Regions from separate parts of the Methylomonas sp. Kb3 genome, predicted to be linked through region 3. Evidence: riboswitches for the same ligand, from Rfam matches in the RefSeq annotation. Region 3 holds a riboswitch; each other region holds the start of a gene.
The links. Region 3 has a riboswitch for cyclic di-GMP ahead of CWO84_RS25030 (hypothetical protein). Riboswitches for the same ligand answer to the same signal wherever they lie in the genome.

Region 1 (10,851 bases), on a different contig from region 3:
AAATCGTAGGCCGCCATAAACTCGTGGGTCTCGCCGATCACTACCGCCAAGGTGCCGGCGCTTAAAAAATAGGCCAGCAAGCGGTCGCGTGGCGTTTGCGAATCCCCGCCGGACAGGCTGTCAAAGCGCAGCATCTGCCGGTCAAAGCGCCGCTGGGCCAGGCATAGGCACACGATCAAACCGCAGACGCCGATGGCCGGAATCGCGAATTGTTCGACGGGAAAGCTTAGATACCGGCCGTTGAGCGCCAAGCTGTAAGTTTTGTACAGCGCCAAAATCCCGAAAAATAAATAGGCGCTTCTCAAGCGATGGGCCAGGGTCGGCGCTGCGGATTGCTCGGCTAAAATCACATAACTGCGTTGCAGCAGCAAAGCGCTCAACACGCCGTTGGCGGCGATAGTCAAGAGGGTGTAAGCCTGTTGCCATATGCTATAGCTGGTAAACCACGCAAAACTTGCCAGCGTGACCAGACAAACGCTAAATACTTGGGCCAGCGTCAAAAACACAATCTGGCGCGGCCAAGGCAACTGGGCCAATTTTTTAAAATAGACCGCAACCATTACCAGCCACAAACCCGTCGCCCAGGCAAAATGCCCTAGCCAGTCCGGGTTTTCGTAAACCGGGCCGGTCAGCGGAAACACCGGTTCGCGGTCGATAGTCAGCAAGCCCCAGTTGGCGCCGACCACGCCTTCGTTATGGCTTTTCCAGGGCTGGTTGAAGGCTTCGACGATGTTGTAATCCAAACCGTGCCGGTTTACTACGTCAATCAGGCTGCGTATGAAGCGGGTTTCGTTGACCACGCTGGGCACCGCTCGGCCGCGCTGGCGGCCAGCGGCCGGCCAGCCGGATTCGCCGATTAGAATCGGCTTGCTCAGGCCCATGCTGTGGGCTTTGGCTTCGATTTGTTGGACGATCTTCTCCACATGTCCGGCCGCCTCCTCAATCGCCACCGGCTCGTCTTCCCAATAGGGCAGAATGTGTACGGTAATAAAGTCGACTTCCTGCATCAGTTGCGGATATTTCAAGTAGATAGACCAGACATCGGCATACGACACCGGCTGTTTCACCGCCTGTTTAACCTGGCGGATATAGCCGATCAGCGTGTCTACATCCATGTCTTTACGCAGCAGCACTTCGTTACCGACCAGCACCCGTTTGATCACGTCCGGATGGGCGTTGACCGCTTCGATCAGCGCGGCGATTTCCTTTTTATTGCTGGCATGCCCATCGCCCAGCCAGCCGCCTTGGATCATTTCCACCCCGTGTTTGCGCGCAAATTCGGGCGTCGGCTGCATGCCGCCGAGGATGGAGTAAGTGCGGATGGTATGGGTTTTATCGGCAATCAAACCCAGGTCGGCGTCGATATGTTCGGGCAATGGAAACTTTTCTTCGATCGGACTGAATCCCTCGCGATAAGGGGCGAACGACAAACTGCGCAATTTACCAGAAGGCACATCGACACCGGCGTCCTGGGGGCGATTCAGGCTCCAGGCGATAGCGCCGTGAACGGCAAGGATGAAAATGAGGCAGAAAAACAGATGGGTGGTGCGCATGACTGGGGGATGGTTAAGCTGAGTGAATAAATATGTGGGATTGCCGGGATTATACAGTCTTGGCGCGCGCTAAAAATCAAAGTCGCTGAGTCTGGCGGCGATTCTCGATAAAACTATGTTATCTGCCGGTTATGCCGCAGGTTATTTGCCGCATTCGCGGGCGGCCCGCCACTAAGGAGCAAAGCAGGGCAGGACGCCGGGCGGGGCTTGCCGGCAATATTCGCCTTTGGTTCGATAATTGCACACGCTCTGACGCAGCTATGCGGTAAGGCTTTGGCGGGGTGCCGGCCGGCTGCTGTTTTTGATTGAAGCTTTGGATATTTCCGATACGCATGAGTGCACAGCCAATGACCGATATTTCCGCGTTCTGGACCGAGTCCTTGGCCGATGAGTTATTGCGCTTTTTAACCGGGCGCTTGAAATGCCCGGACATTGCCGCCGAATTAACCCATGACACCTACCTGGGACTGCGGCAAATAGCCGAGAAAACGCCGCCGGATAATGCGCGGGCCATGGCGTTTCGGATTGCGATTAATCTGACCATCGATCATCAGCGCAAAACCATGGTCAGGGACCGTTACGGTGCCGACGAAGATATTGATGCGCTGGTTGACACTCTTCCCGGTAACGCCGCGCCGCCGGAACAGGTGTTGATAGGTCAACAACGTCTGGCCGCGTTGCAGCATGCGCTGGGCGAGTTGCCGCAAGCCTGCCGCACTGTGTTTTTACTGCATGGGGTCGATGGCCTGACCTATACCCAAATCGCCGAACGTTTAGGGGTTTCTAAGTCCCAAGTCAATAAGCTGCTGGCCCAAGCCATGGCGCATTGCGCCCGGCAACTGGCCGATTAAGCAAAAAGCCCGCATTATTTTTCCACAACCCACTTCATCCCGATGCCGTTGACTGCCACCGCTTGCCCTGCTTGGTATGATCGCTTTCGCGCCTCGCACGTCTTTATCAATAACAGCCTTGCATAATGGGAGATTGCATGCCAGCGCCGTCCGACAAATCCGCTCACACCAGTCTGCAAGATCAGGCCATCGCCTGGTTGGTTTGTCTGCGCGACGACAGATTGAGCGATGCGGAACTAGAAGCCTTCGCCGATTGGTTGAGCCGCGACCCCTTGCATGCTCAGGCATTTACCGAGGCTGAGGCTTTGTTCAGCGATATGGTGCTGGCAGGCAGTTTGTCCAGTGCGAGCGAATCGCTGCAACCCGCGTCTCGACATGCGGTGGCGGAACAAAATCGTGCCGCTGGCCAGATTATTGACCCGGCCCTATCTATCAGAAGGATTACGTGTCAGCCGAGCTCGTCGAAGCCCAGGCTGGTGACCCCTCCGACAGGCTCAGGGCGAACGTTATTCAAGAGCCAGGCCGATAAACCAGTCAGCCGCCGGCCGTTGGCCAGGCCGCGCCGGCCCTGGTTTGCGGTCGGGCTGGCCGTCGCGGCGATGTGGCTGTTGGCGATTAGTCTGATCATGCCGCAACAAGCGCGCTTATTTAGCGATTATTTTAGCGACTACCGCACGCAAACCGGTGAAATTCGCGAGATTCAACTCAGCGACGGCAGCCGTTTGCTGCTGAACACCAATAGCGCGGTTTCGGTAGCGTTCACCGCCGCGGCCAGACGTATCGTCTTGCACCACGGCCAGGTGCAATTTACGGTGGCAAAGGATAGCCGGCGGCCTTTCGACGTAGTGGCCGACGATTTGACGGTCCGCGCCTTGGGCACGGTGTTTGAGGTGTATAAAACCGCGACCGGGCCTACCGAGGTGAGCGTCCAGGAGCATGCCGTAGCGGTCAGTATGGCGCGTCAGGACAGTGACGTTACCGTCGCCCAGGGGCAGGGCTTGGTCTATCAACCCGGCCTGCCGCTGCCGCTGCCGCATCCGCGGGCCGTGGGCGCGGAACAGTCCGCTTGGCGGCAGCATCGCCTGGTGATCAACGATAGACCTTTAGCTGACTTGATCAGCGAGTTGGAGCGCTATCGATTGGGACGGATATTTCTGGCGGATGCCGCACTTAAAAATCTGCGGGTAACCGGGGTGTTTTCTCTGGATGCGCCCGATGAGGCACTGTCCTCGGTGCGTAAAGCGCTGGCGTTGCAAGAAACCCGTATCGGTCCCTGGTGGGTGCTGCTGCATCGCTGATTTTTTGGGTGCTGTAAGCCACTCCGGGCAGCGCGCGCATGTCCAAAACGGTTTGGCGCATATTAGTCGAAAATTCCAGCCCACCGACTCAAGCCTTCAACGGCTGTTCCCTATTTACCCGCATTCAAGCAAAAGTCGTCCTTCCGCCGAAAACTTCCTCAGTCGCACAGCGCTGCGATTTTTTCAACGCGGTTTTGCCGGAATAGCGACGATTTTTTGCCAATCAGGAAATTTTTGTGATCGATTTTTGTGCTGAAACGACTTCTATGTTGAGAAACATTATTTTTCGGACAGGACGGATTTTGAAAGCACGGATTAACGATTTTCGCTACCCGCTGGCAGTCGGCGTATGGCATCGGCCAGCCGTATATCTGTGCTATGCGCTGAAAGGCAACCGCGTCGGTGTCGATACCTGGGTGTTGATCGGGCTGGTGGCGGCCGGCGGACAATTGAGCAGTAGCCAGGCGGTCGCTACGGAAGTGGTTCGCCACTTCAATATCGGCCGCCAGTCCTTAAACAACGCGCTGATTCAATTTGCCGCGCAAGCCGAGTTGGAATTGATTTTTTCAGCGGACATGTTGCGTGAGCTCGCCAGTCCGGAGCTGCGCGGGGACATGTCGGCAGAGCAGGCGTTGACACACTTGCTGCATGGCAGCGGTTTTACCTACCGTTTTATCGATACCGACACGGTGACTTTGGAACGCAGTCCGGCGGCAAAAGAGGTGTCTAGCCTGCCGCCCCCTGTTACCTTGGATGCCATGACTGTCGTGGGCTCGAAAACAGCGGAGGCCGGTGCGGAAATCGTCACCGAGCCGATGCTTGACGAGGCGCGGACCTATGCCGTCAGGCATATTGCCAGCGCTACCGGAACCGACACGCCAATCAAGCAAACCCCGCAGTCCGTGCACGCGCTTAACCGCCCCTTGTTAGACGACCAGCAAACGATCAACCTCAGCGAATCCTTAGTCAATGTCAGCGGCATAGTGGCGCGCAATACGCTCTATAGTCCGGTTATCGAAGGCACCTTAATTCGCGGTTTTCGTTCCGAACAACTGCTGGACGGCTTTACCCAGTACTACAACCCCGGTGACCGGGAAAGCACTATTAATATCGACAGAATCGAAGTGCTGAAGGGTTCCAACGCCTTGCTCTACAGCGGTGGCTCGGGCTCCCCGGTGGGCGGGGTGGTGAATCTGCTTGCCAAATTGCCGCAGGCCAAAGCCTTCGGCGAAGCGGGTTTTAGAATCGGCAGCCACAGCTTTTATCAGCCGTATTTCGATATCAATCAACCGCTAAACGCCAATATTTTGTTGCGCATGACCGGCGAATATACCAACGCCAGACATAACATCGACATAATCGAAACGCAGCGTTTTAACCTTAACCCGGCCCTGACGCTGACCGATAACGACCAAACCCGTTTGACGATCCAAGCCAAACTGTCGCGTTGGCAGCAACCGGAGTACCAGGGCTTGCCCGCCACCGGCAGCATCGCTGGTGATTTTGCTACCCGGCCCGATCTGTTCCCGGGGCCGGCCAATCTGTCCGATAGCCATTCAGATGCCGATGCGGTATGGGCTACTCTGGACCGGCAGCTCACCGGGAGCTGGCGCTTAAACCTGAAGGCGCGCTATGCGCAGGCTGAATTCGACGAGAAAATTCAGACCCTGTTCGGCAGCGATGGCCTGGTCGCGGACCGACCCTTGTTGCCGGCATCGCACTGGGCATTAGTGAACGCCGAATTGTTTCAACAACAGCATGAACGCAGCGTATTGGGCAATTTGCAGGGCAAATTTAAGCTGGGTCCCAGCGAAAATAATTTGTTACTGGGCGCGGATTACAGCCGTTTGCAAGATGCCGGCTTTATCGAGGGCGATTTCGGCGCCTTGGGTTTGGGAGTCGGTACGGTCGATCTGCGCGCACCGCTATTTGACTACCCTTATGCTGTACCCGGTCCGGGCCGGGAAAATCAGTTCATCGAAAACCTCACTTACGGCGCTTACCTGCAGTGGCAAAGCACGCTGTACCGGCGATTGCATTGGCTGTCCGGCCTTAGGTTGGGCAAGGTGGGTATCGATTTTAATAACGCGCAAACCGGGGTAAATGTCACAACGGATACGCTGAAATGGTTGCCGCGCCTCGGCGGCGTGATCGACCTAAACGACGAGGTTTCCTGGTTTATTTCCTATAGCGAAGGCATGCGCGGCCAACCGTTTGTCAATTTCGTCGATACGCCGGCGTCGGAATTGTCGAATCATCTGGAAACCGGTCTGAAATTCAATTTTGCGAATCAATTCAGCGGCCAACTGGCGTTGTACCAAATCGAGCGTAGCCAGGTCGCGGTCACCGACAGCAGCGATTTCCTGCGGCGTTCGGTCGCTGCAGGGCAGCAACGCTCGCGCGGTATCGAAATGGATTTGCTCTGGCAACCGGTCGAGGGCTTCAGCGTGCTGGCAAACTATGCGCATACCGACGCCCGCTTCATGGACGACAAAGCCGGGGTGGCTGCCGGCAATCGCTTGGCTCAAGTCCCGGAAGATGCCGGGCGGCTCTGGGCGCATTACCGTTTTCAGCAGACTGAGTTGCAAGGTTTTAGCTTGGGCTTCGGCGTGTACGCCCGCGCCGGCGCTTATTTATCCAATAACAATCGCTTTAAAACCGCCGGCTACCACAGCTTCGACGCGGCGTTGGCTTACGAAACCGGGCGTTTCCAATGGGCGGCCACGGTCAAAAATCTCAGCGATGAGGATTATTTTCAGCCCTACGGCTATTTCGAAGGCCGGGTAGCGCCGGCAGCCGGCCGCGCCGGGTTTCTAAGTTTTTCAATCAAGTACTGATGCCGTCGTTAACTATTTGCCACAGGAGTTTTTCAGGAGCACCTCACTCAGGGATTTAGAGTGATGTCGTAAGGACCGCGACAAACATGCCACATCCGCCGCGAGACGGAGCCGGAAAGCCACGGGTCTTGGAGATTAAGACAGCCGGGTTACCTGCCAGTTAAAGACCCTTAATTCGGGTTGGCGATTTGCAGATTAACTTTAACCGTAATTTATTAAGGAATAAAAAATGACAATCTTGCACTACAACCGCACTCAATGGGTAAGCGCCGGCCTGCTCGCCTTCAGCGCATTGACCGCCGTTTTGGCGCCTGCTACAGCCAGCGCCGCGCAAGTCAGCGGCGATGCCACCATTACCATCAACAATGCTGCTTTTGCGGCGGCATCGGTCAATGTTGGCAGTGGCTATCCGAATGGCTGGATTGTCGCGAAACATTGGGGTGCCAGCGATAATTTACTGGGTATCACCGGCGCAACCACCGGCGGAACGACGCTATCGGCAACCGCCAGCACAGCGATGTCGTTTGCGGTTAACGCCAACACCACGACCAACAGCTATCCGGCTGCCGGTCCCTATGGCCGTACCGAACAAGCCACGACGATGGACGCCGGCAATACCTCGGTCGGTCAAATCGGTTTGAGCGGCGCCTGGTTATTGACCAGCCAAGGCGGCAGCGGCATTTTGACGCCCTACGACTTTAGCCTGGTAAAAACCGGAAGCACCTGGAATATCAAAACCTACGATACCGGTTTTGGCTACCAAAATTTCTTGAAGCTGACCAACGTCTCCGAGTCGCTAAGCAGCAATGGCGAATTACTGCTGAGCGGCGATTTGCAATGGACCGGATTGTGGGCCGGTTTGGTTGGCGCCAATACCAATGCCGTGGTGGGTACGTTTAGTCTGGCGCCCAGTACGGCGCCATCGGCGGTACCGGTACCGGCGGCGGTCTGGATGTTCGGCAGCGGTCTGCTGGGCTTGCTGGGTGCAAGTCGCAGAAAAGCCTTGGTCGTAGCTTAACTTGCAAATTGGGCTTGGGGCGGTCGCCAAGATTCGCTTCGGGCCCGGACTTTCGGCAATAAATCCCTCTTCGTGCCTGCATGCTGCCGACTGCGGTCGCTTGTCTATTCCGGTTGGGAGAGGGTTTATGCTAACCATCCGCTGACAGGGACTTTATGAAGATCAATAGAAACCGCAGCTATCGCGTTTTGGCCATACTGGCTATCGGCATGGGGATGGCCTCAGCAAGCGCCGACGCCGCGACATTGAATGCGCCATCCGGCGGTACGTTTACGATGAACCTGGACCGGAATGCGCTGGCACCTTATGCCGGGGGCTATTACTTGTCGACGTTTTGGAGTACGGCAACGTCCAATGCTTATAATCCGGCCAATACCGGCGACCATTTGCTTAGCCAACTCAATACCACCGAGATTTCCGGACTCAATCAGGTGTTCGAGTTGACGGCTATCGGTAACGATCCTAGTCCGCAAGCCAGCCAGCGTTACGTCAAAGCCACGTCAGCCGAGTTTGCCATCGATACCGGCACACTGGCCGGCGTGGCCGGGGCACAAGTGGGCATGACAGGCGTGCAGGGTTTTTATGCGCCGAACTGGCCGCCGACTGGAGCCGGCTTGGTCAACGGCGATTTTTCGCTGCTTTACGATGCCAACCGGCAAACTTTGGGCCGCACCGGTTGGTACCTAGCTAATAACATTTATTTCACGATGGCGGTGTATGACTTAAACAACCTGAGCCTGAGCTTTAGCAACGCCGAAAACTGGCAGTTGAGTGGCGATTTACTCATGTCGCCGGAAAACGCCGGCATGTTGCAAGGCGCGCAACTGGTTGATGTCGGCAGTTTCTGTTTGGGCACGGGTGCCTATGCCGGTTGCGGACAGGTATCGGCGGTGCCGCTACCCGCTGCGGTCTGGTTATTCGCTAGCGGCTTTTTGGGCTTTATCGGCATAGGCCGTAGGCCATATCTTTCAAGGAGTGTGACATTATGAAAATCAATAATCATCGATCATCCGCCTGGCTATTAGCCGTTTTCAGTGTATTGTCGATCAGCCAAGCCCACGCCGCGACAGTAAACGGCGGTGCGCTGGTCCTTAACCTAAACCGCGATGTGCTAATCGCCAGCGTCGATGTGAATGACTATCCGGACACACCCACCGCCGACTTTCCGATTTGCTGCCGGCCTTCTATTTATCTGGAAGAGTTTTACGATGCTTCGGCCGCATCAAAAACCTTTGTACAGTTGCGGGACGGCAATGCTCCGGATTTATACGATCTGGTATCCGATGAAATTCCGGCGACCGGGCTGCAATTTAGTGTCAACGGGTTGAGTCCGATAGTTAATCCGGGCGGGCGGCAGAACAGAAATACCACTTTCCAGTTCGACCCCGGCAATTTGTTCGGCACTGCCAGCGGTAGTATCGGTCTGGGCGGCGTCATGCGTTTTAGAGTGGACGTCGAGCCACCAACTAATAGAGTGTTGTTGGGCGACATGACCTTGGAATACGATCCTGCTCTGGAAGCGGCTACGCCCGGGCGTTCCGGTTGGGTGATTACTAATCATATCGGTTTCGATGCAGGCGGTTTTGAGCTGTTTGATGTCACCACCGCAATAGTCGGGGATACTTTAACTCTCAACGGCAATCTGGGTTTAGGGTGGGGCTTCGATCATCTGGGCGCTCGCGACGCCCGCTTGCGCGATACCCGTATCGGTACCTTCAGCTTTCAAACCACTGTGGTGTCGGGAGAACTGCCGGCGGCAGTACCGGTGCCGATGACGGTATGGCTGTTTGCCAGCGGCTTGGCTGGGCTGTTTCTGAATGGCCGATCTAAAAGAGAGATCGTCTGATGAAACCGGATGAAGTTACAGGATTGACTCGGCCGCTAACTGCCGTTTACCCCAAGCCTGGCGAATGGCATACCCCCGTTTTTCGTAACGTCAGGCTGGTAAAAATTGCGGCGGGCTTAGGTGTCGGTTTGACATTGACGACAGCCGCGCAGGCAGGGCCTTCCCCGGTAATAAGCTTTGGACAGTATCGCAGTCATCAGGTCAATGTCGATGCCGACGGCCAAAACATCATCGGCGACAAAGGCAACGAACCGACGCTGGCCTTGAATCCGCTTAACCCCGCGAATATCGTTGTGGGCTGGCGTAGGTTCGACTCTCCGCCCACTGCTGTCAAACACGGCGGCTATGCCTATAGTTTCGACGGCGGCGTCAGTTGGGGCACCGGCATGCTGCCGGCCTTACCGCTGCAAACCCGCACCGATCCGGTGTTGGAGGTTGATGGTCAGGGGAATTTTTATTACCAGTCCCTGGCGATATCGGATAGCACGTCGGTGTTTAAATCCAGCGATGGCGGCGTGACCTGGTCGGAGCCGGTGTATCAGTTTAAAGGCGACAAGAACTGGCTGGCCATCGATAAAACCGGCGGTCCCAGCGACGGGCATATTTACAGCACCTGGCGGCGGCCGGCCGACACCAACCCCGATCCACATTATGTGCCCAAATATTTCAGCCGTTCCACGGATGGTGGTTTGAGTTACCAGGAGCCGGATGCGGCGTTGCCGGTGGCAAACTTCGGTTTCGGCCGGCTGGCCATCGGTCCGGAAGGCGAGGTTTATTTATTTGGCGTCGATGAAACGATTTTGTCCGTCAGTGCCTTAGGCATAGTGCGTAGTGGGCACTATTTCCTGAAATCGGTTGATGCCAAAGATCCTAATACCTCGCCCAGCTTTAGCGCGCAAAAAGTCGATATGGGCGGCCACAGCATGATGTTCCTGTCGCCGAGTTTGCAGTTACCCAATCCGTTGGGCGGCGACGGTGATGTGCAAATCGCTGCCGATCAATCGGCCGGGCCGTTGCGCGGCAATATTTACTTGCTGGCGCATGTCTCCCCCTATACCTGGCAAACCGGCGGCGATCCGCAGGATATTCATTTCGTGCGCAGCAGTGACGGCGGCGCTACCTGGTCGGCGCCGGTGCGGGTGAATGACGAACCACCCGCCGCCAACGCTTACCAATGGTTCCCGATGCTGGGCGTGGCGGCCAACTCCCGCCTCGACGCGGTGTGGTACGACACCCGCAACGGCAGCGGCAGCGCGCCGTACCGCTATTCGCAGCTTTACTACGCCTACTCCTGGGACGGCGGCGTAACCTGGAGCAAAAATCAGGCGGTCACGCCGGTGTTCAATACGCATCTGCCGTATAACATCGTGAACGGCGAAGAACGGCAAGGCGACAAAATGGGCGATTACACCCAGATAGTCTCCGACGCCAACGGCGCGCACATTGCT
Region 2 (10,851 bases), on a different contig from region 3:
TTGAATCTTTCGCAATTCATTACCTCCGCCGGCAAGGGCCTAAGCATCGGTTACTTGGCCGGCAGCGAACTAAAAGCCTTGCTGACCGCCTTTGCCAGCGATACCGATGTCAATGTGTTATCCACACCATCGTTGGTGACGATGGATAATGAAGAAGCCAGCATGATAGTCGGCCGCAACATCCCATTAACCACAGGCCAATACACGCCGTCGGTCGGAGGCAGCCTGAGCACCCCGTTTCAGACTATCCAGCGCGAAGACATCGGTATCAAACTCAAAGTCTTGCCGCAGATCAACGAAGGTAACGCGGTTAAATTGAAAGTCGCGCAAGAGGTTTCCAGCGTCGTGCAAGGCACGACCGGGGCCGACTTACAAACCAATAAACGCAAGATCGAAACCAGCGTATTGGTTGATGACGGTAAGGTATTGGTATTGGGCGGCTTGATCGAAGACGACATCACCGAAACCGTGGATAAGGTGCCGCTGTTGGGCGATATTCCTTACCTGGGCTATTTGTTCCAAACCAATTCCACGACCATCACCAAAAAGAATCTGATGGTGTTTTTGCGCCCGCAAATCATCCGGGACGCGGGTAAATCCAGCGGTTTGACCCACGACAAATACAACTACATTCGCGACAAGCAGCAAGAGTTTAACGAGGACGGCGTGCTGTTGATGCCGGAGCAGAAACAGCCTCTGCTGGATAACTTAGCGGACGACAATGCGGCTGCGCAAGATAACGGGGAGGCCAGTCGCAATGGCAGCCGCTGAACCAACAGCGCCAGCCCCGACCGATAACAGGCTGCCGTCTTACGGTTTTGCCAAACGTCACGGCGTGCTCGTTGCCGAATATTCGGCGCAGCAGGCGCGTATCGTTTACCAGCCCAAAGCCACGGTAACGGCGTTGTTGGAAATCCGCCGCTTTGTGGATCGGCCGGCGAGTTTTGAATCAGTCGGCGCGGAGGAATTCGAACGACTGTTGCAAGCAGTTTACGAACACAAAACCGGCCATGCTCAGCAGATGGTGGCCGATATGCAGGACAATCTGGATTTGTCGGAGATGGCCCAGCATCTGCCCAAGCCGGAAGACTTGCTGGAAAGCGAAGACGAAGCGCCCATCATTCGCTTGATTAATGCACTGCTCACCGAGGCCATCAAGGAAAACGCCTCGGATATTCATATCGAATCCTACGAAAAGCGTATGGTGGTGCGGTTTCGGGTGGATGGTACTTTACGGGAGATTATCGAACCGCAACGCGAATTTGCACCGATGGTGATTTCCCGCCTGAAAGTGATGGCCAAGCTGGACATCGCCGAGAAGCGCTTGCCGCAGGATGGCCGCATCTCCTTGAATATCGGCGGCCGTACCGTGGATGTGCGGGTATCGACTTTGCCTTCCGGCCACGGCGAGCGGGTGGTGTTGCGTTTGCTGGATAAGCAGGCCAACCAACTGAGCCTGAAGCAAGTCGGCATGTCGGATTACGAACTGGACAGCATTCAGCAGATGATAGCCCGGCCGCATGGCATTATTTTAGTGACTGGGCCGACCGGTTCCGGCAAGACCACCAGCTTGTACGCGGTGGTTAATCAATTGAATCAACGCAGCCGTAATATTCTCACCGTCGAAGACCCCATCGAATACTATCTGGACGGCGTTGGCCAGACCCAGGTTAATGCCAAGGTGGATATGACCTTTGCCAAAGGCTTGCGGGCTATTCTGCGCCAGGACCCGGACATTGTGATGGTCGGCGAGATTCGTGACCGGGAAACCGCCGAGATTGCGGTGCAGGCCAGCTTGACCGGCCATTTGGTGCTATCGACTTTGCATACCAACACCGCCGTGGGTGCCATTACCCGGCTGCGGGACATGGGCATAGAGCCGTTTTTGCTGGCATCCAGTTTGGTCGGCGTCATCGCCCAGCGCTTGTTGCGCAAACTGTGTCCACATTGCAAAACGCCGGAGCAGGTGCCGGCTCGGGATTTAGCCAAGCTGGGCTATAGCGGCGACGCCGAGCAATGGGTGACGGTGTATCAAGCCCAAGGCTGTCCGCAATGTCATAACCACGGTTACAAGGGCCGGGCCGGGATCTTTGAAATGATCATGCTGGATAGCGCGATGCAGCAGTTAATCCATGACGGCGCCGGCGACCAGGAACTGGAACGGCATGCCCGACTGACTTCGCGCAGCATTCAACAAAGCGCGCTGGAAAAAGTCCTGAACGGCGACACCAGTATCGACGAAGCCATCCGTATCACCTTAAAGGACTAACTGGGCATGGCGGTCTTCGAATATCAAGCGCTGAACGGCAAGGGCAAGTCGGTTAAAGGCACGATTGAGAGCGACACCATCAAAACCGCGCGCCAACAATTGAAAGCCAATGATTTAACCCTGCTGGACATTCAGGAAGTTCATAAAAAAGAACGCAGCGGCCAGTCGCCCTTATTGGCGCAAAACATCGGCATGCGCGCGCTGGCGCATATTACCCGGCAATTGGCCGCTTTATTAAAGTCCGGTTTGGCGATAGACGAAGCGCTGGGCATTATCGCCCGGCAATTGGAATCGGCCAGAGCCAGACGGATTTTGCTGGCGATCAGAAGCCGGATTCTAGAGGGCCAAAGCCTGGCCGTGGCCTGTCAGGCGTTTCCCAGTACCTTTCCGCCCTTGTACCGCGCCACTATCGAAGCCGGCGAATCCTCGGGCAAGCTGGATCAGGTCTTGGAAAAGTTGGCCGATTATCTCAGCGACAAAGGCCAGCTGCACCGTAAGTTGCAGATGGCGATGATTTATCCGGTGCTTCTGTCTTCGGTATCGATATTGGTGGTTATCGGCTTGTTGGCTTACGTGGTGCCGGAAATCACCGGCGTGTTCGACAAAATGGGCCACGAGCTGCCGGCTATTACCCAGGCCTTAATTAGTTGCAGCGATTTTTTGCAGAGCAATGGCATGCTGCTACTGGCTTTTGGTGTGGCTTTATCGGTTGCCGCCAAGCTGATTTTGCGCCGGGAGCGGCCGCGCATGCTGTTTCACCGTTGGTTGTTGACCATGCCGATCACCGCCCGCTTTTCCAAGGGTTTAAACACCGCGCGTTTTACCCGCACCTTGGCGATTTTGACCAATAGCGGCGTGGAGTTGCTGGAAGCCTTGAAAATCTCCAGCCAGGTGTTGGCGAACGAGGCGATGCGGCAGGCGGTGGCGCATACCGCGATTCGCGTGCGGGAAGGGCAGAGTTTGAACAAGGCGCTGGAAGCCAGCGGTTTCTTCCCGCCGGTGACGATACATCTGGTGGCCAGTGGCGAGGCCAGCGGCCAATTACCGCGCATGCTGGAAAGCGCCGCCGACGATCAGGAACGTGATATTCAGGCGCTCACCGAACTGACCATGGGCTTGTTCGAGCCGGCCTTGATTTTGTTCATGGGTCTGGTGGTGCTAACCATCGTGCTGGCCATTCTGTTACCGATATTTGAAATGAACCAATTGATTAGATAGCGGTTTTGTCATACGCCTGTCACGTTGGCTTTCTAATCTTCTCCCCGTTGTCCCGCAGGCCGGGACCTGTTTAAACCAATCCGACTTTAAACCCTTATGAGCAATAAAAAACAGCAAGGCTTTACCCTGATCGAAGTGATGATCGTGGTGGTGATTTTGGGCATCTTGGCGTCCATCGTCGTCCCAAAAATCATGGGCAGACCAGACGAAGCCCGTGCCACGCGCACCTTGCAAGACATCAGAGCCATCAGCGCCGCGCTGGATTTATACAGACTGGATAACTTCAGCTACCCCACCACCGACCAAGGCCTGGAAGCTTTGGTACATAAACCCGCTAATCTGCCGGCCGGCGCGCATTGGAAGCAGGGCGGCTATCTGGATCAACTGCCGGTCGACGCATGGGGCAAAGCGTATTTTTATATGCAGCCCGGCGCGCACGGCGAATTTGATTTGTATTCCTTCGGCGCCGACGGCGTGGAAGGCGGCAGCGAAGCCGGCGCGGACATCACCAATTGGGCGCAAAAATAAGGCCAAATTCCGGCTTGAGCGCGCGTGGTTTTACGCTGATAGAACTGTTAATTGCGATGGTTTTAATCGGCTTGATGAGCAGCATGGCGATGCTGGCGATGGGCAATGCCGATCATAGTAAGCAGCAACAATTGGAAGTTGATCGGCTGGCAAAATTGCTGGCGCTGGCCGAGCAGGAAGCGATGATACGCGGCGAAAGCATAGGTCTGGAGTTGGTCGGCCAAGGGTATAGGTTTCTCTCGCCTACCCAAAGCAAGTGGCAGCCGGAGAATAATGATGCGCTATTCAGACAGAGGAATTTGCCAACAGGCATGACCTTGGCTTTAAGCTTGGACGAAAAGCCGGTGTATCTGAATCAACGGTTCGGCGGCAAAGTTCATCCGGAACCGCAGATTGTCTTTACCCCGGACGGGGCCTCTGCGGTGTTTCAAATTGCGTTGGATTTAGCAAAAAGCGATCTCCGGTTTTGGCTGAGTAATACGGCGGATGGGGGCTTGGCAATTTCCAGCGTCGCCATTAAGCCATGAAATACCCCGGCAACGGCGGTTTCACTCTATTGGAAGTGCTGATTGCGCTGGCGCTGTTAGCCATTCTGATGGCCGGCTTGATCAAAATTACCGCCGACAATACCAAGAACCTTTGGTATCTGGAAAACAAAACTATAGCCGCGACGATAGCCGCTAATCGTGCGGTGCAATTGCGCCTGGATACCGAAAAGCCGGAGAACCAGGACGGGTGGGAAACCATGGCCGGGCGGCGCTGGTATTGGCAGGCCAAGCGCGGTGTGACGCCGAGTCTCGGCGGCACGCTTTGGGATTACCGGATAGAAGTGTTTTTGGAAGGGGATAAATCGCCGTACGCCGGTTTGCTTAGTTATGTTCCGGCCAGCCATGAACAATAGCGCCAGTCGCGGTTTTACCTTGCTGGAAGTCCTGATCGCGATGGCCGTGTTCGCGATCATGGCGGCCATGGCCTACGCCGGCTTGAGCGCGGTGTTGGATGCCAGAGCGGGCACGGAAAAACGCTCGGACAGCATCGCCGCGTTGCAGCAAACCCTGTATTTGCTTAACGAAGATTTAGCCCAGGCTTTGCCACGCTCGATTCGGGACGAATTGGGTAGCGAACAGCCGGCTTTTTCCGGTGGGAATGGTGAAGAATTATTGACTTTAACCCGCAGCGTGCCGGAATGGTCGGCGTTGTCGATGCGAAGTGATCTGCAGCGTGTCAGTTATCGACTGGAAAACGGCAGTTTGTACAGGCAGGTCTGGATCGTGTTGGACCGTACCCAGCAGACGCAATTTCGTCGGAAAAAATTGCTGAATGTTGGCGCGCTTGAACTGCGCTTTTACGGCAGCGACTGGACGACGCATTGGCCGGCAGGTGGCACTGGCTTACCCAAAGCGGTGGAAGCTAATTTTAACTTGGCCGGCCTGGGCGACATGCGCCGGCTGTTTCTGGTGCGGGAATGAAGATGCTAGATCGGGCGCAGCACGGCATAGCGTTGATCACGGTGATGCTGATACTGGCCATCGCCACGGTAGCGGTCGTGTCCATGTCCAGAGCGCGGCAGATGGATATTCGCCGCACCGAAAATCAGCTGCGCAGCATGCAAGCCTGGGAATATGCCTATGGCTTGGAAAGCTGGGCGATTGGCAGGCTGGCCGCTGATGCGAAAGTTGGTGATGTCGATGGTGTGGATGATACCTGGTCCAAACCGCTGGCAACGACCGTGGTGGCTGGCGGCACGATGCAAGCACAGATTGAGGATTTGCAAGGCCGTATAAATCTGAACAACTTGTTGGTTGAGGGAAAAGTATCCGTGCCGGATGTAAAACGCTTGGAACGCTTGCTGGCGCAGCTAAAACTGAAAACCGAGCTGGTACAGGCAATCACGGATTGGATAGACGCAGATATGGACGCTAGCTATCCGCACGGTGCGGAAGACGACGCCTATACCCGATCTAAGCCCGGCTACCGCGCCGCGAACCGGCAATTTGCAGATGTCAGCGAGTTATTGCTGGTACAAGGCATGACGCGCGAGATTTATTCGAAATTATTGCCGTATGTGTATGTGGTGGAAGGCTACGCGCCGCTGAATATCAATACCGCCAGCGCCATGGTGCTGCGCTGTTTGGCGGACGACATCAGCGCCGATCAGGCGGCATCCATCTTCAGAGCCAGAGGCAAGCCTTTCGAAAAAGTCGCCGAGTTTTTAAAGGACGAAGCGGTTGCCGATGCCGGCATCGGTAAATACGGCTTGGGGGTCAGTTCGCAACACTTTTTACTACAAGGGCAAATCGATATGGGCAAAACCCATTTGCAGTTTCAGTCGCAATTGCAGCGTGATAGCGGCGGTGCGCAAGTCTTGAAGCGGCAGCGCCAGGGCTTGGCGCATGGCTGAAAAACTGCTGGTCAGATTCATCTCCGAATCGGCCGATAAACTGGAATGGTTGAGTCTTGCCGAGCCGGATAGTCAGCCGGCATCCGGCACGATGGCCCAGTTAGCAGCTGTTGCGCAGGGTAAGTCTGTACTGCTGTTATTGCCGGCCGCTTCGGTGCTATTGCTGGAAATCGAGTTGGCGGTTAAAACCACCGCGCAACTGAAAAAAGCCTTGCCGTTTGCCTTGGAAGACCTGTTGGCCGAGGACGTGGAAAATTATCATCTGGTTTGGTTAAAACAGGATCGGGATAAACTCGCCGTCGCGGCGATTACCCACGAAACGCTATCGACATGGCTTACGCCGTTTCGGGAAGCCGGTTTGCCGCTGGATGGCGCATATCCGGAAACCTTATGTCTGCCGTATCAAGCCGGACAAGCCACCTTGTTGCTCGACGACAGCAACGCTATTTTGCGTAGCGCTGCCTATCTGGGCGGCGGCGTGGATACGCAATTTCTGCCGCAATTGTTGGAAAAAGCCCGTGCCGAAGGTGCTGATTTTCAGACTTTACTGCTATTCAAAGCCAGCGAAGACAGCAAACTGCCGGAAGGTTTAGCAACTACCGGTGTGGAAACAGTCATAGCAAAACCGTTGCCATTCATGGCGAGCGCCGTTGAGTTGTTGCCGGCAGAGCTGAGTTTATTGAGCGGTGCCTATGCCGTTAGTAGCCAAAAGGTAGGCCGTTGGCAGCAGTGGCTGCCTGCAGCAATTATTTTGGGTGCGGCTTTGGCGGTGCAGAGCTACGCCTTATTGCACACCTACTGGCAACAGCAAGCCGAGCTGAGCGAATTGGAAGCCAAAACCCAAGCGCTGTTCAAACAAAGCTTTCCCGAGGTGAAGCGCATCGTCAATGTTAAAGCCCAAGCCGAGCAACAACTGGCGCAGCTGAGAAAACAACACGACGTCGTCGGTAGCGGCTTCATGCGCTTGTTTTACCGGTCCGGCTTGGTATTAAAAGACACGCCCGCCGTGCACCTGAAAAAACTCAATTTCCTGAACGGCGGTTTGCAGTTGCATGTAGTTGCCGATGACATCGGCCAGCTGGAGCAATTCAAACAACAATTGCAAACCAGCATGCAGGTGAAACTTCAATCCGCCGACAGCGGCGCAAATGGCGTGGAGGCGCAACTTGAGATTCGCGAAAAATGACATAGCGCAGCGTTTTGCCGAACTAACGCCCAGAGAGCGAGTACTGGCGCTGGGTGGTGTGCTGGTCGTGCTGATGTATGGCGCATACCTGCTGTTTTACCAACCAATTGCTGAACAAAGCCGCTTGCTGACGCTAAAAATCCAGGCGCAAAGGCAAATCTATAGCTATTTACAACAAGTCGGCAACGAAGCGGCGGCTTTGCGGCAACAAGCCGCGGTTGATACGCCGGCAGTGGATGGCGGTAATCAATCGCCGCTGGCGTTAGTCGATTTCAGCAGCCAACAGCTGGATATAAAACCGGCGATCAAACATCTGTCACCGGAAGGCGAGGACAAAGTCAGCGTCTGGCTGGAAAATCTGGCCTTCGACCGACTGATGTCATGGTTGACAATTTTGGAAACCAAACACCGCTTGCAAGTGCTGCAAATCGATGTGGAAAAACCGGCCGATGCGGACGGTATCGTTAACGCCAAAGTCTTGTTGGGCGTTGTTTAGCCCGCCTTCATATTAGCCTGGCCTTTAACGTCCGTCGCTCCCGCGCAGGCGGGAGCCCAGTGTTCCCAATCGATTGGTGAAGCGGTCGCAAGGCGTTTGCTTGTCGGGGAATGCCGTGTTCAGCGCACGCAGAGTTCGAAGCTTGCCATCCATGGCACCGGACGCCCTTATCCCGGCGGCATGACGGACTTTTTGGGTTTAACTAACTTGCTCAATAGTCAGCAAGGCCCTTGCCGTCGAGAGCTAGCGGCCACTAATACCTAGGCTACACCGAAAATAGTTTATTTGATTCCCGCATTCCCAGCTTCTCCCGGAGGAAAAGGGGTTTCTTCCTTAACTGAATCGCACTGATGCGACCCCCGCAAATAGAATCTTAGATTTCATCACTCCCTCCCGCCCGGTCATCCGCTGAATTTTCGTGTTAGCGGCCGGCTTTGTAATACAGATGTATTACATGTCACGTTAATTTAACAATGCTGTAACCGAAACGCCGCTATTGCTCTGGAATAATTCGCGCCAAGTTGAGGGGTTGAGGAACGGCCGTTCAGCAAAGATTCGGGAGCAACTAGGGAACATGGACGGCACGAACAAGGAGCGGCGAAGGAAGAGGATAGGGAGGAGGCTAGGCGGAACATGGTAGCGGGGGCAACAAAGCGGCGCTGTCAGGATGTTAGATGGTGTCGAGTGCAATCTAAAGCGTGTAAAAGCCAAACTCGTTGTGAAGCGGGGACGGAAAGTCACGGGTCTTGCAGGTCAAGACGGCTGGGCTGTCACCTTATGTCATTAATCGAAATTTAAACATGAGGTTTTAAAAATGAAATTGTCTAAAAAATTGTTGGCAGTTGCAGTATTGGCAGCGGCCGCTTCAGGCGCCGCGGAAGCGCGTATCCAAGCTATCGGCGATGCAACAGCAGACGGTAGTGAGTTTTTGTTTAACCTGGTTAACTACACAGCACAAAACTCTTACACGCTGGATTTGGGCATCACTGTTGAACAATTTTTGGCTAATCCTAGCCAACCATTGTCATTCACACTGAGCGACAACAACTTCCAATCGTTCGCTGCTGCTTACACTGCCGGCAACAACGTTGCCTGGGGTGTTTCTGGTGGTCATGGTGTATTGAATGAATTGACCGACTTAGCTAAATTTGGTTTTTACACCACTTCTGTAGTGCCTTCACCATCCAGCATCGACGCGAACGCTCCAGACATTAGCAACACGATGGGTAAATGGAATGATTTGGTCAGCTATATCCAAACTCAAGATGCTAACAGCAACAACTTGAGTACCTTCAAAACTGTCGGCCAGCAAGGATACACAGCTGTTTACGGTAACGATTTCCAAACTGCCTTGCCATTTACCGCGCAAGGTCAGTTAGGCACAGCATTGTCTTTTGTTCGCGAAAGAGCCAATGCCGATGACTTCGACACCGGCGAATTAGTCACTTTCCCAGGCGTATGGAATTTCGCAATCAACGGCAACGTCGGTTCTTTGACCTATACCGCTGCGCCTGCTGCTGTGCCACTACCTGCTGCGGTTTGGATGTTCGGCGCCGGTCTGATGGGTGTACTGCGCGCCACTCGTCGTAAATCGCTGGCGGTTTAATTCCGTAAGCGGCTTGAGCCGGCCGGATTCTGTTTTGCTGGTTCCCCCTTCATGAACGGGTCGGCTCACACTTTAAATTTAATCCATTGAGAGATATACAATGAAAAAGCAATTATTGTCTGCTGCTATCGCAGTGGCTTCTCTGGCAGGTTTTTCGCAAGGCGCATCCGCGCATGCGCCAAGCGTTACGCCGGATATCGAAATCTTCATGTCCGGCGCTAGCGCGCAAGACAAAGCCCTGGCTGCCTTGTTTGTGAACTTGTGCGACGCCGGTACTTTGGATGTATTTAAAGATAACGGTACAGCGGGTTCCGAAGGTAAAAACCATAGTGCTTATTTCTGCACACTGAACTCTACTAACGTACCCGGCCTGACCGTCAACGGTTCTGCGGCAACCACGGCTAAAGTCCTGTTCCACAAACGTTCTGCCGGCGGTTCTGCGCAAGGCGTTAACCCGCTGATCGACGGCGTGGCGATTGCGGCGATGCGTATCGACAACGGTAACTGCACGCAACAAGGCGCGACCAACACTTGGTTTTGCAACGCCAGCGGCGCTAACCTGACCAACGTGCTGTCCGATGCCGGTATTTCCGATGTTGAGCCAAAATTGTTTGTTGGCCCAAACAAACCTTCAAACGCTTCTGCGGTTGATCCAGTGGCTGCCGACGCGGCTCTGAACGTGGTGCCTGCGGCGGCCTTGGTATTTGGCGTGCCGGTTTCCGATAACTTGTATGTGGCTTTACAAAGAGCGCAAAACCTGTTGGCCGGTTTTGGCGGCAGCTGCGCACCGGGCGATTACACCGAAGCTTGTATGCCTAGCTTGAGCAAACAACAAGTGGCTGAGTTGATCTCCGGTCAAATCAAAAGATGGTCCGAGTTTAAAGTAAACGGCACGGCCTTAACCAGCTTGACTGCCGGTTTGACTTACACCGATTCCGACGGCACTGTCAGAAACGTAACCCCTAACGATACTAAAGTGCATTTTTGCAAACGTATCGACGGTTCCGGTACCGGCGCGCAACAGTACGTTAAATTCCTAAACAACCCTTGCAGCACGGCCGGTTTGAATCCTGACTGGGTAGGTTCTTCTTTGGCCGGTCCTGTGAAGCACGAAATTAGTGGTTCCGGCGATATGGAATTGTGTCTG
Region 3 (10,465 bases):
ACCCAAGGATCCGGTGAAAAACTTGCAAATCCATGCAGTCAGTAACATTCAAGAAGCGCTGGCCGTGCTGGCGGATTTATAATTGCTGCCCATAATCAATGCCAAACTTCGTCAGGGAACGATATGAAAAATACAGCAGCCGTCAACGGTAAATTTGGCCGTAACGATCCGTGCCCATGCGGCAGCGGCAAGAAATACAAAGCCTGTTGTTTAAAGCAAGCCGAGGCGGCGGCGAGGCCGGTTCAACCCAGTGTGGACGACGCCTTAAAACAAGCCTGGCAAGCCGTGGCGCGGCGCGATATGGCGGGTACGTTGCATGGGTTTCGGCAAGTGTTAGCGATCCAACCCAATCATGCAGAAGCACTGGCCGGATTGGGACAGGCTTTGTGTTGGCAGCAGCAGCGCCGGGAAGGCTTAGCCTATCTACAGCAGGCCGCTCTTCAACTGGAAATCGACGCTCAGCAAACCTGCAATATCCGTTTTATGCTGGAACTGGCCGAGCAATTGCATCACTGGGGCGATCTGGATACCGCGCTGAAATTAACCGAATTGGCGGTCAAACTGGAACCTGAGAACCCTGCCGCGCTGAATAATCGCGCCCTGTATTTGACAAGGGTTAATCGATTCGAAGAGGCTTTGCCTTTTGCCAGCAAGGTTTGCGAGTTACGTCCGGATGATCCGGCCTGCAATAATATGCTGGCGGTGCTGGAAGCGCATTTAAACCGTTTGCCGGCAGCCAAGCAGCGCTTTCAGGCTGTGATAGCCGCCAATCGCAATATGCAGCAGACCGCACGCGCCTGGCAGGAGTTGGTTGGCGTGCTGGATAAATTGGAAGAATACGATGCATCGTTTGCGGCTTGCCAGCAAGCTAAGGCTTTGTATAAGCAATTACCTGAACTCAGCTCACTTGACGCCGGACAGGTATTTCGTGCGATTCAACGTAACAAGCAGGGCTTTGATCAGGCGTTACTGCATCGATGGGCTCTCAGCGACTTTGCCGATAACTTGCCGGCCCCGACGTTTCTGCTGGGCTTTTTGAGGTCCGGCACGACGTTGACCGAGCAAGTGCTGGCGGCGCATCCCGAGGTGTTTACCTCCGATGAAAATGATCTGATTCATGGTTTGATCCAAGAGCTGCAAAGGTTGAGCGGTGTGCGAGAAGACATCCCGGCCGCCCTCCGCCAGCTTGGTCTGGATGATGTCCGAAAGTTGCGCGCTTACTATTGGCGGCGGGTTAGCGAAGAATATGGCGCGGGTGCCTTGAATAAATGTTTTATCGATAAAGTAGCGCTGAACAGTATCGATATTGGCCTGATTAGCAGCCTATTTCCGGAGGCCAGGATTATCTTTGCGCTACGCGATCCGCGCGATGTGTGTTTGAGTTGCTTCCAGCAGGCGTTTAAGCCGTCTAGCGTGACAGTCAATCTACTGAGCTGGGAAGGTGTGGCCAAGCAATATGCGGCCGTAATGGATCTGTGGCTTTACATTAAACCGATGATGCAGCCGCGTTATATGGAATTGCGTTACGAGGACACGGTCAACGATTTCGAAACCAGTTTTCGCCGGGTGTTTACCTTATTGGATTTGGAATGGGTGGCCGAAGTTAGCGCGTTTCATGAGAAGGCTAAGGGCCGTTACATTGCCACGCCGAGTTTTGCCGCTGTCGCTCAGCCGATTTATTCGCGCTCGGTGGCGCGTTGGCAGCACTATGAAAAGTTTTACGAACCCGTATTACCGATTTTAGCGTCGTATATCGATGCGTTCGGTTACGAATGAAGCGAATGGGCAGGGTTGTTCAAGCTTTTTGATCAAGTAGACTACGATCAAACGGATGTAAAAATGGAGCTTCCGTGCCCCCGGTCATCCTTGACCGAAACCGATCCAATTTCTTGCTGATTAACCCGGCCCTTGATCACACTGGTAATTAAGGGCGCCGGGTTAAAAATCAGCTTTAAGTGACATAGATACGTCTCAGACGTTTTCTGTGGTTTTGCGTTTGCCGAAACCGACTAAGCCCGCCATCGCGCTACCGAACAGCCAAACCGCACCCGGCACGGGTACTGGTGATGCGGCGGCGGAGATGGTAGCGGTATAGGCCAGATTGGCGCCGCCTACCGTGCCGTCGTAACCACCCAAAATCAGTGTGTAAGTACCGGCAGTCAGGAAACGGGTCAGCGTCGCGCTGGCGGTGGTGCCTTGAGTGGCTGCGAAGGCCCAGGCGTTTGCGTCAACCAAAGCCAGCGTTGTGCCAAGTGGGCTGGCAGCCATGGGATTCAGAGCACCGTTGTTCAGGTATTCTTGATGACGACTGCTGCTACCCGCGGTATCCCAGCCGCTCCACAAACCAAAAGCCGGGCGCAGATTGGAGCCGTCCGACGATACGGTGATAGTCACTTCTGCGTCGGCATGCAGTTCAAACAAACCGTAATCGGCGGTATGCCCCCAGTTTGTCGCGCCGTCTTTATAAGCTTTGGCGCCCATGCCTATGCCGTGGCCGCTGGCGGTTTGCGAGTTGGCAACGCCGCCGTCATTGTGGATCATCGCTACCCAGGTGGCGGGCAAATTGCCAATATAGCCTGGATCGCCGGCCGACCATGGGCCTGCGGCAGAACCGTCTGGTAAGGGATCTCCGGAAGCTAAATTGTAGGTTACGTGAGCGCTAGCCATGCCGCTGATTGACATTAACGCGCCCATGGCGCCGGCTAATGCTAGTTTCTTAAAGGTTAAGTTTGCAGTCATTTTGGATCTCTATCGAATTAAATATATGAGCTAAAGCCTGTTGTTAAACAGCGCTTGGTGAGGGGATTGCCGTTGTTTGGCGGCAACCCCGCTGGGTAATTAAGCCGCTAGTGCTTGTTTGCGGCGGCCGAAACCGATCAAGCCGGCCATCGCGCTGCCGAACAGCCAGACTGCGCCTGGAACAGGCACTGCCGAAGTGGTAACCAGTACGTCGTAGGTTACGCCATCGAGCGCGCCGCCACCGTGCGCGCCGACCACCAAGGTATAAAAGCCATTGGTGTGCAGCCCGGGTGTGCCTGTGGCATTCCACTCGGCTTGGTCGAACACAAACGAGTAGAACAAGGTGTCGGAAGTGCTGCTCATGCTGGCTGTCCAGATAGCTTCGCCCAAGCTTGAGCCTTGCAGGCCCGTTTCGCCGATTGTGGCAGCTGCGTTACGGTCAGATGTGGAACTGCTGTCCACATTGCGATACAGGGCCACGTCCAATAAGCCGTTAAATTGGCTGTAATCGGCGTCGTTTTTCACGGTAATGGTGGTTTTGATATTGCCCGCGCTGGCGCAGTTAGCGCTTGCTGTGTTTGCGCCGCAGCTAATATGAATCAAGCCGTAGTCCAGTCCCAGGCCGGTTGATGCCGAATTGCCTGCTACCGCTAAGTAAGGATGGTCGCCATCAGCTGGCAGATCGGCCATGATGGTGCCCCAGGTGGCGGCGTTGGTGCCGCCGTTTTTGTCCGAGTAAGCTTTCCACAAGCTACCGATAGTATTGGTGCCGAAACTAGGGTTTGAGTTAATAAGATTTGCTGTCAGTGCGCCATCGTTGTCTGTAGCGCTGGAGCCCGTATGTAATTCGCGTTTGGTGAAACCTGTAGCTGTTGTATGCTGACCTGAATACCACATATAGGGCAGGTTGCCTGCTACTTCTGTGGCTGTCTCAGCCGCGGTACCTGTGCCCGGAATTAAGGTGTTAGCGTTTAAGTCGCCGACCGTATAAACGTTGGTACCGTTAGCGACTCTATTGGTGCCGTTGGAGTTTGCAGATACACCGTCTGTGCCGTTGATGCTGTTGGCTATGCCGAAGCCGATAGCGGAGTTACCGGAGGCTACTGTGCCCGCGCCGGTCAGGTTGTAGTAAGAGTGCGCGAACGCTTGGCTGGAAACAGCCGCCAGGCCAGTTGTCAAAATAGCTGCTATAGCCGTTTTATGAAAGATCATGATCGTCCTCTTTTGTTATTGGAATTAAAGGTAACAGCGAAACTGACAAAACTTGACCAACAGCAGCGAGCCAAACTTTGCCCTCGCCCATGGCGCGCATGGGGGCAATCCGGCCTTCTTTAAATCGTTTTTTAAGAACCGTGATTTTCCGGCCCCGCCTCACGACGGGTGTGGCAATGCTTGCTTTCAGAGATTTACTCATTCCGCCGGCGGCAGACATGGCAGGGATAGAGACCTACTAACCGCCTTTCGGAAAGCAAACCACGAAGCAAGTACACTAGTTACAGCGAATAGTGGGCCAACTTAATAAAATATATAAATATCATTGTATTGCTGCTTATTTTTCCTGGGATGGCATGAGTGAGCTGCGGGCGAAATTCAGCGAAATAGCTCATACGCTTATTTTAAATAACACAGTTCAATTGCTGGGAAATAATCCCCGCTTGGTGGTGAAGTTTGTTTTGGTGGATTTGATCAGGAATTTCTTTCTTTTCTAGTCGTTTATTGTTAGGTTGTTGCGCCGCTCATTGGGTTGGCACGAGATTTTTCAGTGGAGAGATGTATGCAAAAAACCGATAAAACCCCGCTGTGGGTGTTCCTGGCCCTGTCCAGTATAGAAACCCGCAAAGGCGCGTTACTGTTGATCTGGAGTAGTATTGTTTTTACTCTTTACTGTGTGCCTTGGCCGCTCTATTTCGATGGCAATGGCTGGGTTGCCAAATTATTTTTGATCGACGATTGGGAATGGTTTGCGATGATGCTGCCTATGACGTTTTGGTACTGGCTGAGCATGAGATGGGTGGATAAAAACGGCGGCTGGCGTTTGGCTGGTGCGTGATATGCCGCACTATTTTTTGGGAGGGCATGATTTGTCAGATCGTGACGCTTGTTCCTAAAAGATCAGCTCGTAGATTATCTTTCGATCTTGTAAGCGGCGAGCTTGATTCCGTATTTGCTCTGGCACCTAGTGGTTGGAGTGAAGGTTGCTATCAAAAGTCGATTAAATACTTGGGTGGCCGCCTTCCAGGTTTGGTCGGCTTTCCACCTTCTTAAGCAAGCGGCGGTAGTATCTAGCGGCGATGCTTTCTTCAATTTAGTGTTGTTTCTATGCTTTCACACATTCTGCCTAAAGCCGAAATATCCATTCGCGAAAACCTGCGTTGGTTATACATTCTTAGAAATTTGATGCTGTTTGCCGTTACGGTGGCGGTGTTTATTGCGGTAAACGGCCTGGGTATTAATTTGCCGCAAAACCAGCTGTGGCTGGCGATTTTTGCGATTTCCATACTTAATCTTTACACCTGGCTACGGCTGAGGACGCCGGAAGAAGTTACCGAGCACGAGATTTTTTCGCAAATATGCATGGATGTACTGGCGTTGGCCTATTTACTTTATTTGACCGGCGGCGCGTCAAACCCGATCATTTGGGTGTTTCTGCTGCCTTTGATTGTAACTGCCATCATGCTGCCGCAGGCTTATGCCTGGAATATGGTGATTATTACATCCTGTGTTTATACAGTGCTGATTGCCTACAACGTACCCTTGCCGGCTGTCGAGCCGCACATGGCCCATCCGGCGATGACGGAGATGACGCCGGAAATGAGCCTGCAAATGCATTTGATGAACGACCGGCGTTATTTCAATCTGCATGTATTCGGTATGTGGTTTGGTTTTGTGTTTAGCGCCGGCTTAGTCGCTTTTTTTGTGGTCGAACTGTCCAAGACCTTGAAAGAGCGGGAGCGCAATTTGGCGGATGCCCGCGAGAGTGCGCTACGCGACGAGCGCGTGGTGTCCCTAGGCACCTTGGCGGCCAGCGCCGCGCATGATATGGGTACGCCGCTGGGCACGATCGCCATTTTGACGCATGAGATGGCGGAAGAGCTGTCGGCGCATCGCTATCCGGATCTGCATCAGAAACTGATGATTGTGCAGCAGCAGATTGATCGCTGCAAACAAGCTTTGTCGGTGATGTCGGCCTCCGCCGGCGAGATGCGGGCGGAATCCGGCAAGGTGATGCTGGTGAGCGAATATATCGATGAAGTATTAGGCCAGTGGCGCACGCATAAAGCCGCTACCCGGCTCAAGCTATTTATTTCGCCGAATGTGGATATGGAAGCGCGTGTGATTGCGGAACGTACGGTGACTCACTCCATCATTAATATCCTAAATAACGCTGCCGAGGCATCGCCGGTCGATGCGGGCATTGAGTTTCATGTGGAATGGGATGAAGCAACGCTAAACTTGAAAATCCGGGATTTCGGTCCAGGCTTGCCGGCTGAATTTATCGAGTTTGCCGGGCACCAACCGGTCAAGAGCAATAAGCAAGGTATGGGAGTTGGCTTGTTTTTGACTTATACCACTATCAAGCGACTCGGCGGTAAAATACAGTTCAGTAATTTAGAGTCGGGCGGTGCTTGCGTTGAAATCAGTTTGCCGCTTTTAGCTAAGGAGAGTATGCATGAACCAATTACCTATGGATAAGCCCAATTTATTGCTGGTCGATGATGACGTCACCTTTTGTTCGGTGTTGAAGCCGGCGTTGGAAAAGCGCAATTTTCAAGTGACTGTCGCCAATGATGTTGATACGGCGATGAAACTGGCGGAACAAACCGAGCCTGAATACGCGGTAATCGACTTGCGGATCGGTTTTGACTCCGGTTTGGAAATGGTCAAGAAATTGATTTCTTTAGATGACAATACCCAAATCGTCATGCTGACCGGTTTCGCCAGTATCGCCACCGCTGTGGAGGCTATCAAATTGGGCGCGATTCATTATCTGACCAAGCCGGCCAACGCTGATGAGATTGTCAGTGCTTTGTACAAGAACGAAGGCGATGCCTCGGTAGCCATCAGTGACAATCCGCTATCGGTAAAGCGCTTGGAGTGGGAGCACTTGCAAAAGGTGCTGATGCAGCACGACGGTAACATCTCAGCCGCCGCCAGAGCATTGAATATGCACAGAAGGACCTTGCAAAGAAAGCTGGAAAAACGGCCGGTAAAAGAGTAGGCGACCAGCACTATTTAGGAAGTGAAGATATTATTTCGTATTTATTACAACTAATCGTTGCAAAACTAATATTTCTGAGTATAATGGGCGGCTCATTCAGGGGGTCGTTAGCTCAGCCGGTAGAGCACCGCACTTTTAATGCGATGGTCGTGCGTTCGAATCGCACACGACCCACCACTGAATAATTTAAGCTAATCAATAGCTTATCAACTGGATTGCCGTCGAGTTGAAGCAACATAACCGCAGTAAGGCGCAAATTTAGGCGCACTCTGCATTATTTGCTCCAATGAGGTGGCGTAATGAACCAGCAAAATCTATCCCTTCAAAGCTCACAAAACGATGTTTTGTCCTAGCAACATTTTCAAGAATCTCAAAAGTCCAAAGAAACTTCCGCGAATTATCACGTCGAATATTTTTGCGTGTTCGATCCCGAGAGCAAGTATCACAGCCCGTTATTTGCCACCAAGGCGCAAAACGATGTTGTCTTACTACATATCTGCCAAACCTTTCCGAACGCCCACGGCGAACACCGAAAATCCTATTTCCGATCTGAACAAGATGCTGGCCGACAAGAATTATTGTCTGAAATCATGGGTGCCGGCCCGGAATATGACCAGCTGCTTGAGCTGCTAAGGCGACGGAATGCGCCTGACGTCGCTATCCAACTCAATCAAAACGGCGAGGGCGTGTAATGGCATATATCCGACCTCTAGCCAACGGCAACTTCCGCGCCGATGTCCGCTTAAAAGGCATCGTTAAAAACAAAACCTTCCCAACGGAAAGTCTCGCACTAGCTTGGGCCGATAACATCGAGAAAGGCATCAAGACTATTTTGAACCTGGATCAGGCGCAATTAATGGCGCTTTCAGAGGATGAAATTTGCGCCTTGGGTGGCGAGGATCTTTTCAAGCAGTTGGGTATCGATCTGTTTGCAATCCGCCATCAGGCCAAACTGGAAGCGATTAACGCCCTATCCAAAAAAGAACTGTTACAGCTTACCGTGCAAGAAATCGAGCGCATGGGTGGCGCTGAGCTATTCATCAAGGCCGGCAAACGCATCCGCTACAAAACCTTTCGAGACGTCTGCGATGAATATCTGTCTCGCTGGAACAAGAAGGATTACAAAGGCCAGATGCAACGGATCGATTATTGGTGCCAATACTTCGTAAGCCTCCATTCCGCCCACATTTAATAATCCTGTTGTCTTTGTCATCCTGTGACTTTTTGATCAGGAGTAGCGATGACCGTTGCATCGAAATGGCGTCAGCATATTGAAGAATGGCAAGGCAGTGGTTTGTCGCAGGTTGAGTATTGCCTACAGCAGCGCATCAATGCCCGAACCTTTGCAGCCAGACTCTGCGACTATCGCAAACGGCCTGCGGTAGAGCCGGTCGCTTTGGTGCCGGTGCAGATTGAACAGCCTGAGCCTGCTTCTGTGGCGACACCCGCAGCAGCGGCTATGGTCTTGACCGATGCCCACGGTTATAGGCTGGAGATTTCGTCTTCAGTATCGGCGGGCTGGGTAGCCGAGTTGTTACGATGTCTGGCTTGATCGATTATCCCGCGCAGATTTGGTTGGCGGTGGCGCCGGTGGATATGCGCCGCGGCTTGGATGGCTTGTCAGCGATTGTTCAACAGAGTCTGGGGCATGCCCCGTGTGCCGGATCGGCGTTTATCTTTCGTAATCGTGCGGGCAACCGGCTACGGTTGTTGGTGTGGGATGGCAATGGGGTTTGGCTGTGTCAGCGCCGTTTGCACCAAGGCAGTTTTGTCTGGCCCAGGGTGGGCGATGCGGTGTTTGCGCTGACGCAGGCGCAATGGCACTGGTTAATTGCTGGAGTCGATTGGCAACGCTTATCCGCCCAGCCCCAAGCAGACTGGCAGGTGTGAGTCAGAGGTAACGCGCGGCGGTAAAAAAGTCCTAAAATGTCCTAATATCAAGGCATTGGATGGGACATTGCGGTATAATTCACCCATGAATCCGCTGGCCAAACTCGACCAATTGAACCTGGAGCCGACTGCCAAAACCGAGGTGGCGGCCCTGCTTCAGGCACTGATGGATCAGGCAGCCCAGGATGCCCAAGTCATCCAAACCAAAGACGCCACGATTCACGCCAAAGACCTCAAAATCGGCGCGCTGACCCATGAGCTGGCGTATTACAAACGCATCCGCTTCAGTCGCAAGAACGAAAGTCTGGCCCCGTTGCAGCGGGATGTGTTCGAGGAAACCTGGAATACCGATATCTCGGCGATTGATGAGGAAGTCGAACAACTCCGGGATGATCAGCCCTGCGATACCGTGGCCCGTCCCAAACGCCCACGTGCCGGTCGCCAACCGTTGCCTGAGCATCTGCCGCGCATTGAGCATCGCCATGAACCGGAATCCTGCGCTTGTGGCCACTGCGGTAAAGACCTGGTCAAAGTCGGCGACGACTGCAGGGATGCAGGAGATAGAGCAACGCAGGAGCAGTTGCCGAAGACATCAGCGAGCAACTGGACGTCGAACCGGCCAAGTTCTTTGTGCATCGACACATTCGTCCGCAATACGCCTGTCGGGCCTGCGAAACCATCACCGCAGCACCGATTCCACCGGCGGTGATCGATGGCGGTATGGCTGCCGTCGGTTTGCTCACCTGGGTGCTGATCGGCAAGTACCTCGATCATTTGCCGCTGTACCGGTTGGAACAAATCGCCGCCCGTGACGGGGTGATCCTGTCCCGCTCCACGCTGGCGGACTGGGTCGGACGACTCGGTGTCGCTTTAGCGCCCTTAGCCGACCGCATGGCTTGGCATTTGTTGCAAAGGGATAGCTTACATGCCGACGAGACGCCGGTACCGCAACTGGATCCCGGCAGTGGTAAAACCAAGAAAGCCTATCTGTGGGCCTATCGCAGCAATGATCTGCAACCGGGACCGAAGCTTATCGTCTTCGATTATCAAGCCGGTCGCGGCGGCCGGCATGTGCAACAATTTCTGGGCGATTGGCACGGCCATTTAGTGGTGGATGACTATGCGGGGTATAAGGCCCTGTTTGCTACGACCCGTGCCCATCCCGCATCGCAACACCCGCTAGAGCCGTGTATCGAACTGGCCTGCCTAGCGCATGCGCGGCGCAAATTCTTCGACCTGTTCCAGGCCAGTCAAAGCCTTATCGCGCAAGACGCACTGAATCGTATCGCCAAGCTGTATGCGGTCGAAGCCGCAGCCCGTGATTTAAGCATTGCTGAGCGCAAACAGTGGCGCGCCGAAACCAGTCTGCCGCTCCTGGTCGAGCTACACGACTGGCTACAGCAAACCCGTTTGCGCACCGCACCCGGCACGGCAACCGCCAAAGCCATCGACTACAGCTTGAAACGCTGGACGGCGCTCAGCCGGTACGCCGACACCGGCGATCTGCCTATCGACAATAATCCAGTGGAGAACAGCATTCGTCCCATTGCCTTGGGTAAGAAGAACTGGTTGTTTGCCGGATCGGAGCGGGCAGGCCAACGAGCCGCCGTCATTCAG

Region 1: it holds a riboswitch for cyclic di-GMP, as region 3 does, so the genes downstream of both, CWO84_RS17345 (hypothetical protein) here and CWO84_RS25030 (hypothetical protein) in region 3, are expected to answer to the same signal.
Region 2: it holds a riboswitch for cyclic di-GMP, as region 3 does, so the genes downstream of both, CWO84_RS06625 (hypothetical protein) here and CWO84_RS25030 (hypothetical protein) in region 3, are expected to answer to the same signal.

The regions. Positions count from the first base shown of each region.
Region 1 is NZ_PIZT01000067.1:50,316-61,166, reverse strand. It holds gene CWO84_RS17370 (exo-beta-1,3-glucanase) at 1-1,553, opposite strand, end outside; gene CWO84_RS17360 (sigma-70 family RNA polymerase sigma factor) at 1,886-2,404, shown strand; gene CWO84_RS17355 (FecR domain-containing protein) at 2,542-3,702, shown strand; gene CWO84_RS17350 (TonB-dependent receptor) at 4,005-6,539, shown strand; cyclic di-GMP riboswitch class I at 6,618-6,696, shown strand; gene CWO84_RS17345 (hypothetical protein) at 6,769-7,557, shown strand; gene CWO84_RS17340 (hypothetical protein) at 7,713-8,546, shown strand; gene CWO84_RS17335 (hypothetical protein) at 8,543-9,403, shown strand; gene CWO84_RS17330 (hypothetical protein) at 9,403-10,851, shown strand, end outside.
Region 2 is NZ_PIZT01000008.1:9,348-20,198, forward strand. It holds gene gspD (type II secretion system secretin GspD) at 1-771, shown strand, start outside; gene gspE (type II secretion system ATPase GspE) at 758-2,269, shown strand; gene gspF (type II secretion system inner membrane protein GspF) at 2,276-3,487, shown strand; gene gspG (type II secretion system major pseudopilin GspG) at 3,584-4,015, shown strand; gene gspH (type II secretion system minor pseudopilin GspH) at 4,000-4,542, shown strand; gene gspI (type II secretion system minor pseudopilin GspI) at 4,539-4,916, shown strand; gene gspJ (type II secretion system minor pseudopilin GspJ) at 4,906-5,484, shown strand; gene gspK (type II secretion system minor pseudopilin GspK) at 5,481-6,416, shown strand; gene gspL (type II secretion system protein GspL) at 6,409-7,602, shown strand; gene CWO84_RS06620 (type II secretion system protein M) at 7,583-8,098, shown strand; cyclic di-GMP riboswitch class I at 8,795-8,873, shown strand; gene CWO84_RS06625 (hypothetical protein) at 8,913-9,704, shown strand; gene CWO84_RS06630 (hypothetical protein) at 9,805-10,851, shown strand, end outside.
Region 3 is NZ_PIZT01000068.1:125,033-135,497, forward strand. It holds gene radA (DNA repair protein RadA) at 1-82, shown strand, start outside; gene CWO84_RS24735 (sulfotransferase) at 124-1,776, shown strand; gene CWO84_RS19450 (hypothetical protein) at 1,972-2,739, opposite strand; gene CWO84_RS25030 (hypothetical protein) at 2,839-3,951, opposite strand; cyclic di-GMP riboswitch class I at 4,052-4,136, opposite strand; gene CWO84_RS19465 (hypothetical protein) at 4,514-4,789, shown strand; gene CWO84_RS19470 (ATP-binding protein) at 5,059-6,432, shown strand; gene CWO84_RS19475 (response regulator transcription factor) at 6,410-6,958, shown strand; tRNA gene CWO84_RS19480 (tRNA-Lys) at 7,060-7,135, shown strand; gene CWO84_RS19485 (hypothetical protein) at 7,378-7,650, shown strand; gene CWO84_RS19490 (hypothetical protein) at 7,650-8,150, shown strand; gene CWO84_RS19495 (hypothetical protein) at 8,199-8,510, shown strand; gene tnpB (IS66 family insertion sequence element accessory protein TnpB) at 8,498-8,848, shown strand; partial or broken gene CWO84_RS19505 (IS66 family transposase) at 9,015-10,465, shown strand, end outside.